DNA from 3 places in the Bacillus sp. PK3-067 genome. Region 3 is predicted to be linked to each of the others. Evidence: a T-box and tRNA genes for the amino acid it is inferred to sense, from the RefSeq annotation. Region 3 holds a T-box; the other regions hold tRNA genes.
The links. The T-box of region 3 lies ahead of ileS2 (isoleucine--tRNA ligase). A T-box ahead of a tRNA ligase gene usually reads a tRNA of that ligase, here a tRNA-Ile.

Region 1: it has a tRNA-Ile gene. The T-box ahead of ileS2 (isoleucine--tRNA ligase) is inferred to sense a tRNA for this amino acid. The anticodon was not compared.
Region 2: it has a tRNA-Ile gene. The T-box ahead of ileS2 (isoleucine--tRNA ligase) is inferred to sense a tRNA for this amino acid. The anticodon was not compared.

The regions. Positions count from the first base shown of each region.
Region 1 is NZ_CP096490.1:741,427-746,486, reverse strand. It holds gene M1D73_RS03845 (SH3 domain-containing protein) at 1-397, shown strand, start outside; gene M1D73_RS03840 (hypothetical protein) at 403-735, shown strand; gene M1D73_RS03835 (DUF3965 domain-containing protein) at 976-2,127, opposite strand; gene M1D73_RS03830 (CBS domain-containing protein) at 2,449-2,868, opposite strand; tRNA gene M1D73_RS03825 (tRNA-Glu) at 2,997-3,068, opposite strand; tRNA gene M1D73_RS03820 (tRNA-Asn) at 3,070-3,144, opposite strand; tRNA gene M1D73_RS03815 (tRNA-Ile) at 3,153-3,229, opposite strand; tRNA gene M1D73_RS03810 (tRNA-Trp) at 3,240-3,310, opposite strand; tRNA gene M1D73_RS03805 (tRNA-Thr) at 3,317-3,389, opposite strand; tRNA gene M1D73_RS03800 (tRNA-Phe) at 3,399-3,474, opposite strand; tRNA gene M1D73_RS03795 (tRNA-Asp) at 3,483-3,558, opposite strand; tRNA gene M1D73_RS03790 (tRNA-Met) at 3,562-3,638, opposite strand; tRNA gene M1D73_RS03785 (tRNA-Ser) at 3,659-3,751, opposite strand; tRNA gene M1D73_RS03780 (tRNA-Ser) at 3,807-3,899, opposite strand; tRNA gene M1D73_RS03775 (tRNA-Ala) at 3,920-3,992, opposite strand; tRNA gene M1D73_RS03770 (tRNA-Pro) at 4,009-4,082, opposite strand; tRNA gene M1D73_RS03765 (tRNA-Arg) at 4,093-4,166, opposite strand; tRNA gene M1D73_RS03760 (tRNA-Leu) at 4,170-4,258, opposite strand; tRNA gene M1D73_RS03755 (tRNA-Gly) at 4,275-4,349, opposite strand; tRNA gene M1D73_RS03750 (tRNA-Leu) at 4,379-4,459, opposite strand; tRNA gene M1D73_RS03745 (tRNA-Lys) at 4,474-4,549, opposite strand; tRNA gene M1D73_RS03740 (tRNA-Gln) at 4,554-4,628, opposite strand; tRNA gene M1D73_RS03735 (tRNA-Tyr) at 4,640-4,723, opposite strand; tRNA gene M1D73_RS03730 (tRNA-Val) at 4,732-4,807, opposite strand; rRNA gene rrf (5S ribosomal RNA) at 4,813-4,928, opposite strand; rRNA gene M1D73_RS03720 (23S ribosomal RNA) at 5,031-5,060, opposite strand, start outside.
Region 2 is NZ_CP096490.1:4,834,565-4,839,624, forward strand. It holds gene M1D73_RS24920 (S8 family serine peptidase) at 1-15, shown strand, start outside; gene M1D73_RS24925 (L-lactate dehydrogenase) at 238-1,182, opposite strand; tRNA gene M1D73_RS24930 (tRNA-Glu) at 1,931-2,002, opposite strand; tRNA gene M1D73_RS24935 (tRNA-Ser) at 2,008-2,098, opposite strand; tRNA gene M1D73_RS24940 (tRNA-Asn) at 2,106-2,180, opposite strand; tRNA gene M1D73_RS24945 (tRNA-Ile) at 2,188-2,264, opposite strand; tRNA gene M1D73_RS24950 (tRNA-Gly) at 2,275-2,345, opposite strand; tRNA gene M1D73_RS24955 (tRNA-Lys) at 2,359-2,434, opposite strand; tRNA gene M1D73_RS24960 (tRNA-Thr) at 2,445-2,520, opposite strand; tRNA gene M1D73_RS24965 (tRNA-Phe) at 2,535-2,610, opposite strand; tRNA gene M1D73_RS24970 (tRNA-Asp) at 2,623-2,698, opposite strand; tRNA gene M1D73_RS24975 (tRNA-Met) at 2,702-2,778, opposite strand; tRNA gene M1D73_RS24980 (tRNA-Ser) at 2,806-2,898, opposite strand; tRNA gene M1D73_RS24985 (tRNA-Ile) at 2,916-2,992, opposite strand; tRNA gene M1D73_RS24990 (tRNA-Met) at 2,997-3,073, opposite strand; tRNA gene M1D73_RS24995 (tRNA-Ala) at 3,094-3,166, opposite strand; tRNA gene M1D73_RS25000 (tRNA-Pro) at 3,183-3,256, opposite strand; tRNA gene M1D73_RS25005 (tRNA-Arg) at 3,267-3,340, opposite strand; tRNA gene M1D73_RS25010 (tRNA-Leu) at 3,344-3,432, opposite strand; tRNA gene M1D73_RS25015 (tRNA-Gly) at 3,449-3,523, opposite strand; tRNA gene M1D73_RS25020 (tRNA-Leu) at 3,553-3,633, opposite strand; tRNA gene M1D73_RS25025 (tRNA-His) at 3,656-3,731, opposite strand; tRNA gene M1D73_RS25030 (tRNA-Thr) at 3,741-3,816, opposite strand; tRNA gene M1D73_RS25035 (tRNA-Val) at 3,821-3,896, opposite strand; rRNA gene rrf (5S ribosomal RNA) at 3,901-4,016, opposite strand; rRNA gene M1D73_RS25045 (23S ribosomal RNA) at 4,118-5,060, opposite strand, start outside.
Region 3 is NZ_CP096490.1:3,933,301-3,938,360, reverse strand. It holds gene M1D73_RS20085 (YlmH family RNA-binding protein) at 1-557, shown strand, start outside; gene divIVA (septum site-determining protein DivIVA) at 647-1,153, shown strand; T-box leader at 1,205-1,428, shown strand; gene ileS2 (isoleucine--tRNA ligase) at 1,500-4,265, shown strand; gene M1D73_RS20070 (TraR/DksA C4-type zinc finger protein) at 4,423-4,752, shown strand; gene lspA (lipoprotein signal peptidase LspA) at 4,877-5,060, shown strand, end outside.

The sequences.
Region 1 (5,060 bases), 2.2 Mb from region 3:
AGCTGCTTTCAAATTCCCCGCTCAAGGAAGAATTAGCTCAACCTTTGATATACGCTGGGAACAAATGCATTATGGTATAGATATTGCCGCTCCAGGAAACGTCTCTATCCAAGCTGCTGCTGCAGGTAAAGTTGTGAAATCTTATTATTCAGCTAGCTATGGCAATGTTGTTTTCATTGCGCATCAAATCAATGGGAAATTATATACAACTGTTTATGCTCATATGAAGGATCGCACTGTACAAGCTGGTGATCAAGTACAGACTGGACAATTAATAGGTCATATGGGAAACACAGGTCATTCATACGGGCAACATCTTCATTTTGAATTACATAATGGAGAATGGAATTTTGAAAAAACAAATGCAGTAAATCCACTGCCATATTTAGTTAGGTAAATTGTATGCCACGCAATATACCTCTTATAATTGAATACGTAGCCTTTTTAGGTTTAATCTGTTGTTTAATCATTTACAATACAAACATTGTATTTTTATCTATTATTATTGCTTTTGTTGCATTAGAAATTATGATGGAATCATTTCAAGTGCAACTAAAACAAAAAATTGCCCATATTTATAATGCTATTTTTCTTTTGAGTGCTCTCATAACAAATATAATTAGTAATGGCTTTTATTTATCTACTGTATTTCCAGTATTCTTTATGGCTGTTTTATTATTTGTAGCTAGATATATTAATGTCCCTTATAACCAAAAACAAAAACAAGAAGCTTAGAAAGAGGAGACACTGTGTACCAATCTTTCAAAGATACTCCAATAAAATACATATTGAATTTGTATAAGAAAGCCAATACTTTTTTTGGTATACAAGGAAGTTATACTGCACAACTTCTCCTATATGGAATGTTGTTTCTTGTCTTAATCACTTTCTCCTTGTTTTACTAACAAAAAAGGATCTCACATAAACTGGAGATCCTTTTTAATTTATATTAATTTTTCATATCGAAAATATTGTTTATCCACAAGCATATTTTTCATAAATAAAGCTCAGATTATATTTTTTCTCTAAGCTCATTCGTTGTTCGTCATCGCACCAATAGAAAAGAATATCATGAATCGTTGCGTAACGCTTATTTTTAAGAAATAGCCTAAAAAATGATGGTAAACAATCATGTAATTGTATAAATATATAATTGCGTAGTGTTTCTTCTTTATATTCAATGCCCTTACAAATATACAGTAATTCTTCACAATAATATGCATGCTGTGGAACTTGTATCATTTCGAAAAATGGCACATAAGATAGTAGCTTTCCAATAAAATGACCATATCGATCCATTACTCCTATCGTCATATGCTCCATCATTTCTTTCATCACATATAAATAATCATCTACATGCGTTGTCTTTAATGGGTCTAAGCGATCGGAAATTTGAGATAATACAGCTCTTTGACATGCTAAAACTGCCTGACTAGGCCCATAATATGATAGGAAATCTGTACACTTACGATATTTCCGTAATAAATCATGTGTATACAAATCATATACAAAAGTATTACAATACATTGCTAAACTCATCATATCACTATTTAATTGCTCTTTTGATAATGATTTCGCTCTCTTGCACATATAAAAGAATGTAAATTCCAATACTTCTTTATGAGATAATAAATGTTTACAATCGGTTATACACTTCTCATTAAATTTAACTCTATCCCAAATTTCAATATCCCTATCTGTCAATTCACCTATACGATATTTAATAATTAAATAATTTAAAGCAACTGATTGCGTCAAAAGATCCCATGTTTCATATTCCAATGAAGTATGAACAAACTCAGCTAATCCTTGCGCTATCATAAAATCATTTGCCTCTTCATACCAACCAATCTCTTGGCATAAGCGAAGAATACGCACTAAAGTTGGAATTTCATCTTTATGAAACTGCGGTAATTTCTTTGCTTTATTCATGCCATATACGATAAATGCCGCTAAATTTTCTTCTTTATAAAATTCTTTCTCTTTCCATACTAATATAGTTCGTTCTTTCCCCTCACCTTTTGGGTGACAAGGTACAAGCAAAGAAAATAATTCAGCGAAATTATTTGGTTCTATATATGTATCTGTAACCAAATTCCAATTTGGATCGCCCTGTACAGCCTTCATATAATTCCCCTTCCCTTTTCATCTATGTAGGAAATATTAATTTATTATCGCACCACTAAAAATTAATATTGTTATATTCAAAATCTCTCATAATACTTATATCTATCAGTATATCATCTTTTCTCTTATTAAAAATTAAGAATAACAAATTTTAAAAAAATGTCGAAATTATTAACCACATACTTATTATATAATGTCTCAGATACATCACGCTAACATATTAGTTTAATCCATATATACTAGAATAATGTATCTGAAATTTATATATAATTTAGCTCTTTATGAGTGACCATTAAACTCTCGGTTAATGAAAGTTTCAATTTACTCTGTACGCTCTGAGATTTCGCTCAAGGCAAATCCAGCTTGATCATCTGCTGATTCCCTTATAGCTAAATCTCCTAGTGCTAACATGCCAATAAGTTGACCACTATCAACTACTGGTAATCGTCTAATTTGATGCTGTGCCATTAGCTCTGTAGCTTTTTCAATAGAATCATTTGGAGAAACTGAGATAATATTTGTTGTCATTACATTTGTAATCTTATTAGATCCAGGATGTTTTTCAGCAATCCCTCGAACGACTAAATCACGATCAGTAACAAGCCCAACAACTTGCTCATTTTCAACAACAGGAATTAATCCAATCGATTCTTCCTTCATTTTTACAGCTGCCTCATATACATTGTCTAGCGGTGTACAATGTACAATATGGGTACTCATTAAGTCTCTCACTCGTGTCATTATGATTTCCTCCTTTTTATACATACCATAGCTTTTCCAAAATTCCTTTATTTATTTCTGGAAAGTAACGTAATAAAAAGGATTAACAAAATAAAAAAGAGCCAGCATAATGCTGACTCTTTTTTGTATGACCCGTACGGGATTCGAACCCGTGTTACCGCCGTGAAAGGGCGGTGTCTTAACCACTTGACCAACGGGCCATGGCTCCGCAGGTAGGACTCGAACCTACGACCGATCGGTTAACAGCCGATAGCTCTACCACTGAGCTACTGCGGAATAATATATGGTGGGCCTAAATGGACTCGAACCATCGACCTCACGCTTATCAGGCGTGCGCTCTAACCAGCTGAGCTATAGGCCCATATACTTTACAGGGGCAGTAGGAATCGAACCCACACTGGAGGTTTTGGAGACCTCAGTTCTACCTTTAAACTATGCCCCTAAATGATGCCGGCTAGAGGACTTGAACCCCCAACCTACTGATTACAAGTCAGTTGCTCTACCAATTGAGCTAAGCCGGCATAAAAAAATGGTGGCTCGGGACGGAATCGAACCGCCGACACGAGGATTTTCAGTCCTCTGCTCTACCGACTGAGCTACCGAGCCAACATAAATGGCGGTCCCGACCGGGGTCGAACCGGCGATCTCCTGCGTGACAGGCAGGCATGTTAACCACTACACCACGGGACCATTTGGTTGCGGGGACAGGATTTGAACCTGCGACCTTCGGGTTATGAGCCCGACGAGCTACCGTGCTGCTCCACCCCGCGACAATATAAAGTTTTAAAAATGGAGGAGGTAGAGGGATTCGAACCCCCGCGCGACTCTCGCCGCCTGTCGGTTTTCAAGACCGATCCCTTCAGCCGAACTTGGGTATACCTCCATGAAGGAAAAAATAAATATTTTATTATTATATGTCTAAACCATTAAAGAAAAAATGGAGGAGGTAGAGGGATTCGAACCCCCGCGCGATTCTCACCGCCTGTCGGTTTTCAAGACCGATCCCTTCAGCCGAACTTGGGTATACCTCCGAGACATATATTAAATAAAGTGGAGCCTAGCGGGATCGAACCGCTGACCTCCTGCGTGCAAGGCAGGCGCTCTCCCAGCTGAGCTAAGGCCCCATGTTTTTTGGGAATATCGGGAAGACAGGATTTGAACCTGCGACCCCCTGGTCCCAAACCAGGTGCTCTACCAAGCTGAGCCACTTCCCGTTAATAAAAGCGCGCCCGAGAGGAGTCGAACCCCTAACCTCTTGATCCGTAGTCAAACGCTCTATCCAATTGAGCTACGGGCGCATATGGTGCCGAGGGCGGGGGTCGAACCCGCACGGTGGTCACCCACCGCAGGATTTTAAGTCCTGTGCGTCTGCCTGTTCCGCCACCCCGGCATGTCATATTGAAAATTGGAGCGGAAGACGGGATTCGAACCCGCGACCCCAACCTTGGCAAGGTTGTATTCTACCACTGAACTACTTCCGCAAGACATGTATGAGTTATTTTATTAAAAGTGCGGGTGAAGGGAGTCGAACCCCCACGCCAAAGGCGCTAGATCCTAAGTCTAGTGCGTCTGCCAATTCCGCCACACCCGCATATTTCATTAAAATGGTGAGCCATGAAGGACTCGAACCTTCGACCCTCTGATTAAAAGTCAGATGCTCTACCAACTGAGCTAATGGCTCTTAATGGCTGGGCTAGCTGGATTCGAACCAGCGCATGACGGAGTCAAAGTCCGTTGCCTTACCGCTTGGCTATAGCCCATTAATTAAGAATGGTGGAGGGGGGCAGATTCGAACTGCCGAACCCGAAGGAGCGGATTTACAGTCCGCCGCGTTTAGCCACTTCGCTACCCCTCCGACATATATGGTGGAGGATGACGGGATCGAACCGCCGACCCCCTGCTTGTAAGGCAGGTGCTCTCCCAGCTGAGCTAATCCTCCATTTTGCCTGGCAATGTCCTACTCTCACAGGGACAAGGTCCCAACTACCATCGGCGCTAGAGAGCTTAACTTCCGTGTTCGGTATGGGAACGGGTGTGACCTCTCTGCCATCATTACCAGACTGTATTCATTTAAGACAAGAATCATTTTAACTTATTTGACCTCGAAAGTCAACAAGTTTTTTATATTCTTTCAAAACTAGATAACATTTGCTACATATTATATGGTTAAGTCCTCGATCTATTAGTATTCG
Region 2 (5,060 bases), 900 kb from region 3:
ACGCCTAAAAAATAATAAAGTGAAACTTTAATCAATTGAGGTTTTACTGCCCGGCAAATAGCGGAATAATAAAGAGCACTCTACGTAAAATAGAGTGCTCTTTTTCTATAAACGACCCTTATCCAGCAAAAGGGGTATATTGGGGATATACAAGGGAAACCGGAAAAGGAATTTATATTAAATTATATAAGTTCAGAGGTAAGAAGCAGTTTCCCACCCTGAACTATTTAGCAATTATTATAGTACTGGTGCCATTGTTTCTTTTAATACTTTTACAGAATGAGCGAACTTCGCTTTTTCATCTTCATTTAGCTCAAGTTCTACAATTTCACGTACACCTTCGCGGTTAATTACAGCTGGAACACCTACGTAAGCATCTTTCTCGCCGTATTGACCTTCAAGGTATGCAGATACAGTTAATACGCTGTTCTCGTTGTTTAAGATTGCTTTAGTTACACGAAGTAGTGACATACCGATTCCGTAGTAAGTTGCACCTTTACGCTCGATGATATGGTAAGCTGCATCACGTACGTTTTCGAAGATTTTGTCTAAGTCTTCTTGTTTGTACTGTTCGTTGTTAGCTAAGATTGTTTCTAATTTTTGTACACCGATAGTAGCGTGGCTCCATACTGGAAGTTCAGTGTCACCGTGTTCACCAACGATGTAAGCATGAACGTTACGTGGATCTACATCTAAGTAGTCACCTAACATGTAACGGAAACGAGCAGAGTCTAAAGTAGTACCAGAACCGATTACGCGCTCTTTCGGTAAACCAGATTCTTTCCAAGTTACGTAAGTTAAAATATCAACTGGGTTAGTTGCGATTAAGAAGATTCCATCGAATCCGCTATCCATAATGCCTCGAACGATTTGTTTAAAGATCTTTGTATTTTTCTCAACTAAGTCTAAACGAGTTTCACCTGGCTTTTGTGGTAACCCAGCAGTGATAACAACTAAATCTGCATCTTTACAATCTGCATAGCTACCGCTCCAAACTTTTGTTGGTGATGGAGAGAATGGTACCGCATGGCTTAAGTCCATTGCTTCCCCTTCTGCTTTTGCTTCATTAACATCTACTAATACGAATTCTTCAGCTACACCTTGGTTGATCATTGAGTAAGCGTAACTACAACCTACAGCTCCTGTTCCTACTAATACTACACGATTGATACCTTTTTTCATGGTAATTTCCCCTCTCTATTGTTCACATATATTTTTTTATGATTGTTTAAGTAATTAATTAAAATACTAATTTAATGTTGTTTAACTTCTTTACATTCATATTGTAGCACGTATTATTGTGAATTAATTCACAAATTATGACCTATTTGTGAACTTTTTCACATAGAGTGTAAAGTTATTGGAATAGGTGTGGAATCCATTTCAATGGAGGCGTTCTCTTTAGATTGTGAAAGGGATTTTCTTGTGGTTTTTGTCGGTAAGTGAAATTATACCAGCGATTTTTAGAATATATCGACCGTAACTCCAAATATATCAGCGATTATTAAAATTTATCGATCGTAACTCAAATTATATCAGCGATTTTTGCAATATATCGACTTACCGACAAAACTCGACAATACTGACAACATAAAAAAACTGTCTTCAGTAGATCACAGCTATTGAGAGAAAGCAACTTCTTCTATATATTATTTATTTTCCACAGTAGCTCCCAGATGCATTTTTCATCGGTTTCTCCAAGTGTAGGAGGCTACAGCCATACAGCTGGGGTAAAAGTTCAAGTTGAAGTTAATTCCTTCATATTCATACAGGTCCAAATAATTAACATGATTGTATTTACGGCTCTCTATGTACCCAACTGCAACAGCTAATACTTCATATTTCTTCTATTGCATAAAAAAGCAGACTATCCAAAGTCCATTTTTATACAACAAAAAAGAGATAGCAGATTATGCTATCTCTTTTAGTATGACCCGTACGGGATTCGAACCCGTGTTACCGCCGTGAAAGGGCGGTGTCTTAACCACTTGACCAACGGGCCAGTTCTGGCAGAGAAGAAGGGATTCGAACCCTCGCACCGCGTTCGCGATCTACTCCCTTAGCAGGGGAGCCCCTTGAGCCACTTGGGTACTTCTCTATAAATATGGCTCCGCAGGTAGGACTCGAACCTACGACCGATCGGTTAACAGCCGATAGCTCTACCACTGAGCTACTGCGGAACAATTATGGTGGGCCTAAATGGACTCGAACCATCGACCTCACGCTTATCAGGCGTGCGCTCTAACCAGCTGAGCTATAGGCCCATAATTGAAAAGCGGGTGAAGAGAATCGAACTCTCGACCAGAGCTTGGAAGGCTCTTGTTTTACCACTAAACTACACCCGCATTAAATTGTAAATGGTGAGCCATGAAGGACTCGAACCTTCGACCCTCTGATTAAAAGTCAGATGCTCTACCAACTGAGCTAATGGCTCATTTTGAAAGTGGTGCCGACTAGAGGACTTGAACCCCCAACCTACTGATTACAAGTCAGTTGCTCTACCAATTGAGCTAAGTCGGCTTGCGACTTCAAAATGGTGGCTCGGGACGGAATCGAACCGCCGACACGAGGATTTTCAGTCCTCTGCTCTACCGACTGAGCTACCGAGCCTTTATGTAAAAATGGCGGTCCCGACCGGGGTCGAACCGGCGATCTCCTGCGTGACAGGCAGGCATGTTAACCACTACACCACGGGACCATTTGGTTGCGGGGACAGGATTTGAACCTGCGACCTTCGGGTTATGAGCCCGACGAGCTACCGTGCTGCTCCACCCCGCGATGATAAAATATTTACTTTAGAAAAAATGGAGGAGGTAGAGGGATTCGAACCCCCGCGCGACTCTCGCCGCCTGTCGGTTTTCAAGACCGATCCCTTCAGCCGAACTTGGGTATACCTCCGAGATATATACGTCTAATGGTGGACCTTGTAGGACTCGAACCTACGACCGGACGGTTATGAGCCGTCTGCTCTAACCAGCTGAGCTAAAGGTCCTTTATGGTAGCGGCGGAGGGGATCGAACCCCCGACCTCACGGGTATGAACCGTACGCTCTAGCCAGCTGAGCTACACCGCCATAAATGATATTAATTTAAGTGGAGCCTAGCGGGATCGAACCGCTGACCTCCTGCGTGCAAGGCAGGCGCTCTCCCAGCTGAGCTAAGGCCCCATGTTTTTTAGGAATATCGGGAAGACAGGATTTGAACCTGCGACCCCCTGGTCCCAAACCAGGTGCTCTACCAAGCTGAGCCACTTCCCGTTAATAAAAGCGCGCCCGAGAGGAGTCGAACCCCTAACCTCTTGATCCGTAGTCAAACGCTCTATCCAATTGAGCTACGGGCGCATATGGTGCCGAGGGCGGGGGTCGAACCCGCACGGTGGTCACCCACCGCAGGATTTTAAGTCCTGTGCGTCTGCCTGTTCCGCCACCCCGGCATGTCATATTGAAAATTGGAGCGGAAGACGGGATTCGAACCCGCGACCCCAACCTTGGCAAGGTTGTATTCTACCACTGAACTACTTCCGCAAGACATGTATGAGTTATTTAATTAAAAGTGCGGGTGAAGGGAGTCGAACCCCCACGCCAAAGGCGCCAGATCCTAAGTCTGGTGCGTCTGCCAATTCCGCCACACCCGCATATTAATTTATTTAAGAAAAATGGGGCGACTGATGGGAATCGAACCCACGAATGCCGGAGCCACAATCCGGTGCGTTAACCACTTCGCCACAACCGCCATGATTTCTGGTGCCGACTAGAGGACTTGAACCCCCAACCTACTGATTACAAGTCAGTTGCTCTACCAATTGAGCTAAGTCGGCTAAATGGTGGAGGATGACGGGATCGAACCGCCGACCCCCTGCTTGTAAGGCAGGTGCTCTCCCAGCTGAGCTAATCCTCCATTTGTCTGGCAACGTCCTACTCTCACAGGGACAAGGTCCCAACTACCATCGGCGCTAGAGAGCTTAACTTCCGTGTTCGGTATGGGAACGGGTGTGACCTCTCTGCCATCATTACCAGACTGTATTCATTTAAGACAAGAATTATTGTAACTCATTTACTTTCGAAAGTCAACAAGTTTTTTATATTCTTTCAAAACTAGATAACATTGCTTCATATTATATGGTTAAGTCCTCGATCTATTAGTATTCGTCAGCTCCACATGTCACCATGCTTCCACCTCGAACCTATCAACCTGATCATCTTTCAGGGATCTTACTAGCTTACGCTATGGGAAATCTCATCTTGAGGGGGGCTTCATGCTTAGATGCTTTCAGCACTTATCCCTTCCGCACATAGCTACCCAGCTATGCCCTTGGCAGAACAACTGGTACACCAGCGGTGCGTCCATCCCGGTCCTCTCGTACTAAGGACAGCTCCTCTCAAATTTCCTACGCCCACGACGGATAGGGACCGAACTGTCTCACGACGTTCTGAACCCAGCTCGCGTACCGCTTTAATGGGCGAACAGCCCAACCCTTGGGACCGACTACAGCCCCAGGATGCGATGAGCCGACATCGAGGTGCCAAACCTCCCCGTCGATGTGGACTCTTGGGGGAGATAAGCCTGTTATCCCCGGGGTAGCTTTTATCCGTTGAGCGATGGCCCTTCCATGCGGAACCACCGGATCACTAAGCCCGACTTTCGTCCCTGCTCGACTTGTAGGTCTCGCAGTCAAGCTCCCTTATGCCTTTGCACTCTACGAATGATTTCCAACCATTCTGAGGGAACCTTTGGGCGCCTCCGTTACACTTTAGGAGGCGACCGCCCCAGTCAAACTGCCCACCTGACACTGTCTCCCGGGTCGATAAGACCCGTAGGTTAGAATTTCAATACAGTCAGGGCGGTATCCCACCAGCGCCTCCACCGAAGCTAGCGCTCCGGTTTCAATGGCTCCCGCCTATCCTGTACAAACTGTACCAAAATTCAATATCAGGCTACAGTAAAGCTCCACGGGGTCTTTCCGTCCTGTCGCGGGTAACCTGCATCTTCACAGGTACTATAATTTCACCGAGTCTCTGGTTGAGACAGTGCCCAAATCGTTACACCTTTCGTGCGGGTCGG
Region 3 (5,060 bases):
TTTATCCAGACTATCTAGAATTAAATGAAGAAGAATTTCAAGTAGAAGTATTAGAAATTGACTATCCTTCCAAGTTTTATACGCTAGAACATAGGCAAATATTAGGTACATTTATGTCTCTTGGTTTAACAAGAGAAAAATGTGGTGATATTTTGCTGCAAGAAAATCGTGCCCAAATTGTAGTTGCGAAAGAAATTGTATCGTATATTGAGATGAACTTACAATCAATAGGGAAAGTGAAAGTCTCTTTAGCGTCAGTGCAAGGAGAACAAATTCTACAGATAGATGAAACGTGGGGAGAGAAATCTGGAACGGTTTCTTCACTTCGTTTAGATGTTATGTTAGCTGAAATGTTACATTTATCTAGACAGAAAGTACAACCTTTCATAAAAAATGGTTTAGTAAAAGTCAATTGGAAAACAGTGGAGCAAACTTCTTATGAATGCTATCCAGGAGATGTTTTTTCTGTTAGAGGATATGGCCGAAGTAAATTATTTTCTGTAGAAGGTAGAACAAAACGCGACAAATGGAGAATTTTGTATGGTATACTAAAATGATTGGTTTTTTAGAAGGAAATCCTCCTATTTTGTCGAAGAAAAGATATAATTGAAAGAGGAAATTTAGATAACTACTTGGAGGTGGCGTTGTGCCGTTAACACCATTAGATATTCATAACAAAGAATTTGGTCGCGGATTCCGTGGCTATGATGAAGATCAAGTAAATGAGTTTCTTGATCAAATTATCAAAGATTATGAATTGGTCATTCGTGAGAAAAAAGCTTTAGAAGAAAAAGTTGCGCAGTTAGAAGGGAAGTTAGATCATTTCTCTAATATTGAAGATACGTTAAACAAATCTATCGTCGTTGCACAAGAAGCAGCGGAAGAAGTAAAACGTAATGCGCAAAAAGAAGCGAAATTAATTGTGCGTGAAGCTGAAAAGAATGCTGATCGTATTATTAACGAAGCATTAGTAAAATCAAGAAAAGTTGCTTTTGATATTGAAGAGCTAAAGAAACAAGCGAAAGTATTCCGAACTCGTTTCCGTATGTTATTAGAAACACAGCTTGAGATGTTAAACAACGATGATTGGGATAAACTAATTGAATTAGAAGACGAAGTAGATGAACTGTTGAAAAAAGAAGAAACAGTGTAAGCTTGACGTTTTTCTCATTATTACATATAATTTTAAACAACATATTTATTAAGAAAAACGAAGATAGGGATAAGTACCTTTTCAAACCTTATATAGCGAACTGAGGATGGTGTAAGCTCAGGATAAGGAGATAGTGGGAATATCACCCTGGAGTTCCGCGCTGAACAAATAGAGTAAGCGTAGGCGTGTATTCGCGTTAAGAATATAAAGAGGATTCTATACATATGTATATGATCTACTAGGGTGGTACCGCGGGAGACTTTCTCGTCCCTTTTTGGGATGAGAAGGTCTCTTTTTTATTCCGTTTTTTAAGTGTTTCTTTTATACATGTAAGGAGGAATTGAGCATGGAGTACAAAAATACATTACTGATGCCAAAAACAGAGTTCCCAATGCGTGGGAATTTACCAAAACGTGAGCCTGCAATGCAAGAAAAATGGGCTGAAATGAATATTTACGAAAAAGTACAAGAACATACAAAAGGACGTCCTTTATTTGTATTGCATGATGGACCTCCATATGCGAATGGTGACATTCATATGGGACATGCATTAAATAAAGTATTAAAAGACTTTATTGTTCGTTATAAATCAATGACTGGTTTTAGTGCGCCATATGTTCCAGGATGGGATACGCACGGTTTACCAATTGAACAAGCTTTAACAAATAAAGGTGTAAAACGTAAAGAAATGACAGTTGCTGAGTTCCGTAAGTTATGTGCAGAGTATGCATATGAACAAGTAGAACGTCAACGTGAACAATTTAAGCGTCTAGGTGTACGTGCAGATTGGGATAATCCATATATTACTTTAGAGCCAGCTTATGAAGCACAACAAATCAAAGTGTTTGGTGACATGGCGAAAAAAGGTTATATCTATAAAGGTCAAAAACCAGTTTACTGGTCTCCAACGAGTGAATCTGCTTTAGCGGAAGCTGAAATTGAATATCAAGATAAAAAATCAGCATCTATTTACGTAGCATTCCCTGTAAAAGATGGAAAGAACGTATTAGAAGGTGATGAAAAGTACATCATTTGGACAACGACACCTTGGACATTACCTGCAAACTTAGGTATTTCTGTTCACCCAGAGCTTGAATATAGCATTGTAAAAGTAAACGATGAGAAATATATCATTGCTTCTGAGCTGTTTGAGACAGTTGCAAAAACGTTAGAGTGGGAAAATGCTGAAGTTGTGAAAACAGTAAAAGGTAGCGAACTTGAGTACACAGTTGCAAAACATCCATTCTACGATCGTGATTCATTAGTTATGCTAGGAGACCACGTAACAACAGATGCAGGTACAGGTTGTGTTCATACAGCACCAGGACACGGGGAAGATGACTTCGTTGTTGGTAAAAAGTATGGATTAGAAGTACTTTGCCCAGTCGATGATAAAGGTGTATTAACAAATGAGGCACCTGGATTTGAAGGCTTATTCTATGATAAAGCTAATAAACCAATTACAGAAAAATTAGAAGAAGTAGGCGCGTTACTGAAACTAACATTCATTACACATTCATACCCACATGATTGGAGAACGAAAAAACCAATTATTTTCCGTGCGACAGCACAGTGGTTTGCATCTATTGAAGCATTCCGTAAAGAATTAATAGAAGCTGTAGCAGAAACAAAATGGGTACCAGCATGGGGAGAAACTCGTCTTCATAATATGGTTCGTGACCGTGGTGACTGGTGTATTTCTCGTCAGCGTGCATGGGGTGTGCCAATTCCGGTATTCTATGCTGAGAATGGTGATCCAATTATTACGGATGAAACAATTAACCATGTAGCAGATTTATTCCGTGAACACGGTTCTAACGTATGGTTCGAGCGTGAAGCGAAAGATCTATTACCAGAAGGATTTACACATCCAGGTAGCCCAAATGGCGAATTCCGTAAAGAAACAGACATCATGGATGTATGGTTCGATTCAGGTTCTTCTCACCAAGCGGTATTAGAAGAGCGCGAAGATTTACAGCGTCCAGCTGATTTATATTTAGAAGGATCTGACCAGTATCGTGGTTGGTTTAACTCTTCATTATCAACAGCAGTTGCTGTAACAGGTAAAGCTCCATATAAAGGCGTACTAAGTCACGGTTTCGTACTAGATGGTGAAGGACGTAAGATGAGTAAGTCGATTGGAAACATTGTCGTACCGAAGAAAATTATGGATCAATTAGGCGGAGACATTTTACGCTTATGGGTATCTTCTGTTGACTATCAATCTGACGTACGTATTTCAGATGATATTTTAAAACAAGTAGCAGAAGTGTATCGTAAAATCCGTAACACATTCCGTTTCTTATTAGGAAACTTAGACGACTTTAAGCCAAGTGAAAATGCAGTAGCTGTAGCTGAACTTCGTGAAGTAGATCGTTACATGTTAGTGAAATTAAATGACTTAATTACAAAAGTTAAAGAAGCATATGAGACATACGACTTCGCTGCTGTGTATCATGCAATTCATAACTTCTGTACAATTGATTTAAGTTCATTCTATTTAGACTTTGCAAAAGACATTTTATATATTGAAGGTGCAAACCACGAAGATCGTCGTGCGATTCAAACTGTATTATATGATGTTCTTGTTGCGTTAACGAAACTTGTAACACCAATCTTACCGCATACAGCTGATGAAGTATGGCCATACATTCCAGGCGTAACAGAAGAAAGTGTACAATTAACTGATATGCCAGAAGCTGTACAATTAGATGACGCGGAAGCGTTAAAAACAAAATGGGATGCATTTATGACATTACGTGATGACGTGTTAAAAGCACTAGAAGTAGCTCGTAATGAAAAAGTAATCGGTAAGTCATTAAATGCAAGCATTACGCTATATCCAACTGCAGAAATGAAAGCTATGTTAGAGTCTATTAGCGAAGACTTAAAGCAATTATTCATCGTTTCTGAGTATAAACTTGGTGGTATGATGGATGAAGCGCCAGCAGATGCACCGAAGTATGAACATACAGCGGTTGTTGTTGCTCAAGCAACTGGTGAAACATGTGAACGTTGTTGGGTAGTTTCAGAAACAATTGGTAAAGATGCTGAACATGAAACATTATGTGAGCGTTGTGCAACAGTTGTTAAAGAAAACTATGTAAAATAATAAAAAAAGCTGACTGCTATTGATGCAGTCAGTTTTTTTGTTTATGGCATATCAAAATCACTTTCAGACTCTTTCCTGTGAAGGAAAAATGTGTGTGAGGTAAGCAAATAAATTTCGGACACACTAACTGTACATTACAGCTAGGAGGAATGTACACGTGAATGAAATTTACATGGAAATAAAAGAAGAATTGCAATTGATGAGAAAAGAGTTGCAAGAGAGACTAGCTAAAGAAGTAATGCACAAATATGATGTCGAGTTCAGCCAAGAGCTTGGATATGAAATTAAGGAAGAGATAAAGAAAAAATTGCTATTACATGATATAAAAGAGGATTTAAAGGATGTAGAACGCGCATTATTTAAAATGGAAATAGACATGTATGGTATTTGTGAAGAGACGGGGAGATTAATTTCGACAAAGCAAATGAAGACAATGCCGACTGCCCGTACGATTCATGAATTCTTTTATGAAAAGGTAAATGTATGAATACGCACAACGATATTATATTACCTTTTTTTAATTTATTTTATTCTTCTATAAAGGTTCATTGTGAAAAGGTAGCAGCTATGCTAAAATTTTGAGGTACACTGTCTTTGTGGGGGAAATGAAAATGATATATTATGTAATAGCGTTATTCGTCATTGCTATCGATCAAATATCGAAGTGGTTAATTGTAAAGAACATGGAATTGGGTACGAGTATTCCGATTATCGACAATGTATTATACATAACATCACATCGAAATAGAGGCGCTGCTTGGGGTATTTTAGAAAATAAAATGTGGTTCTTCTACA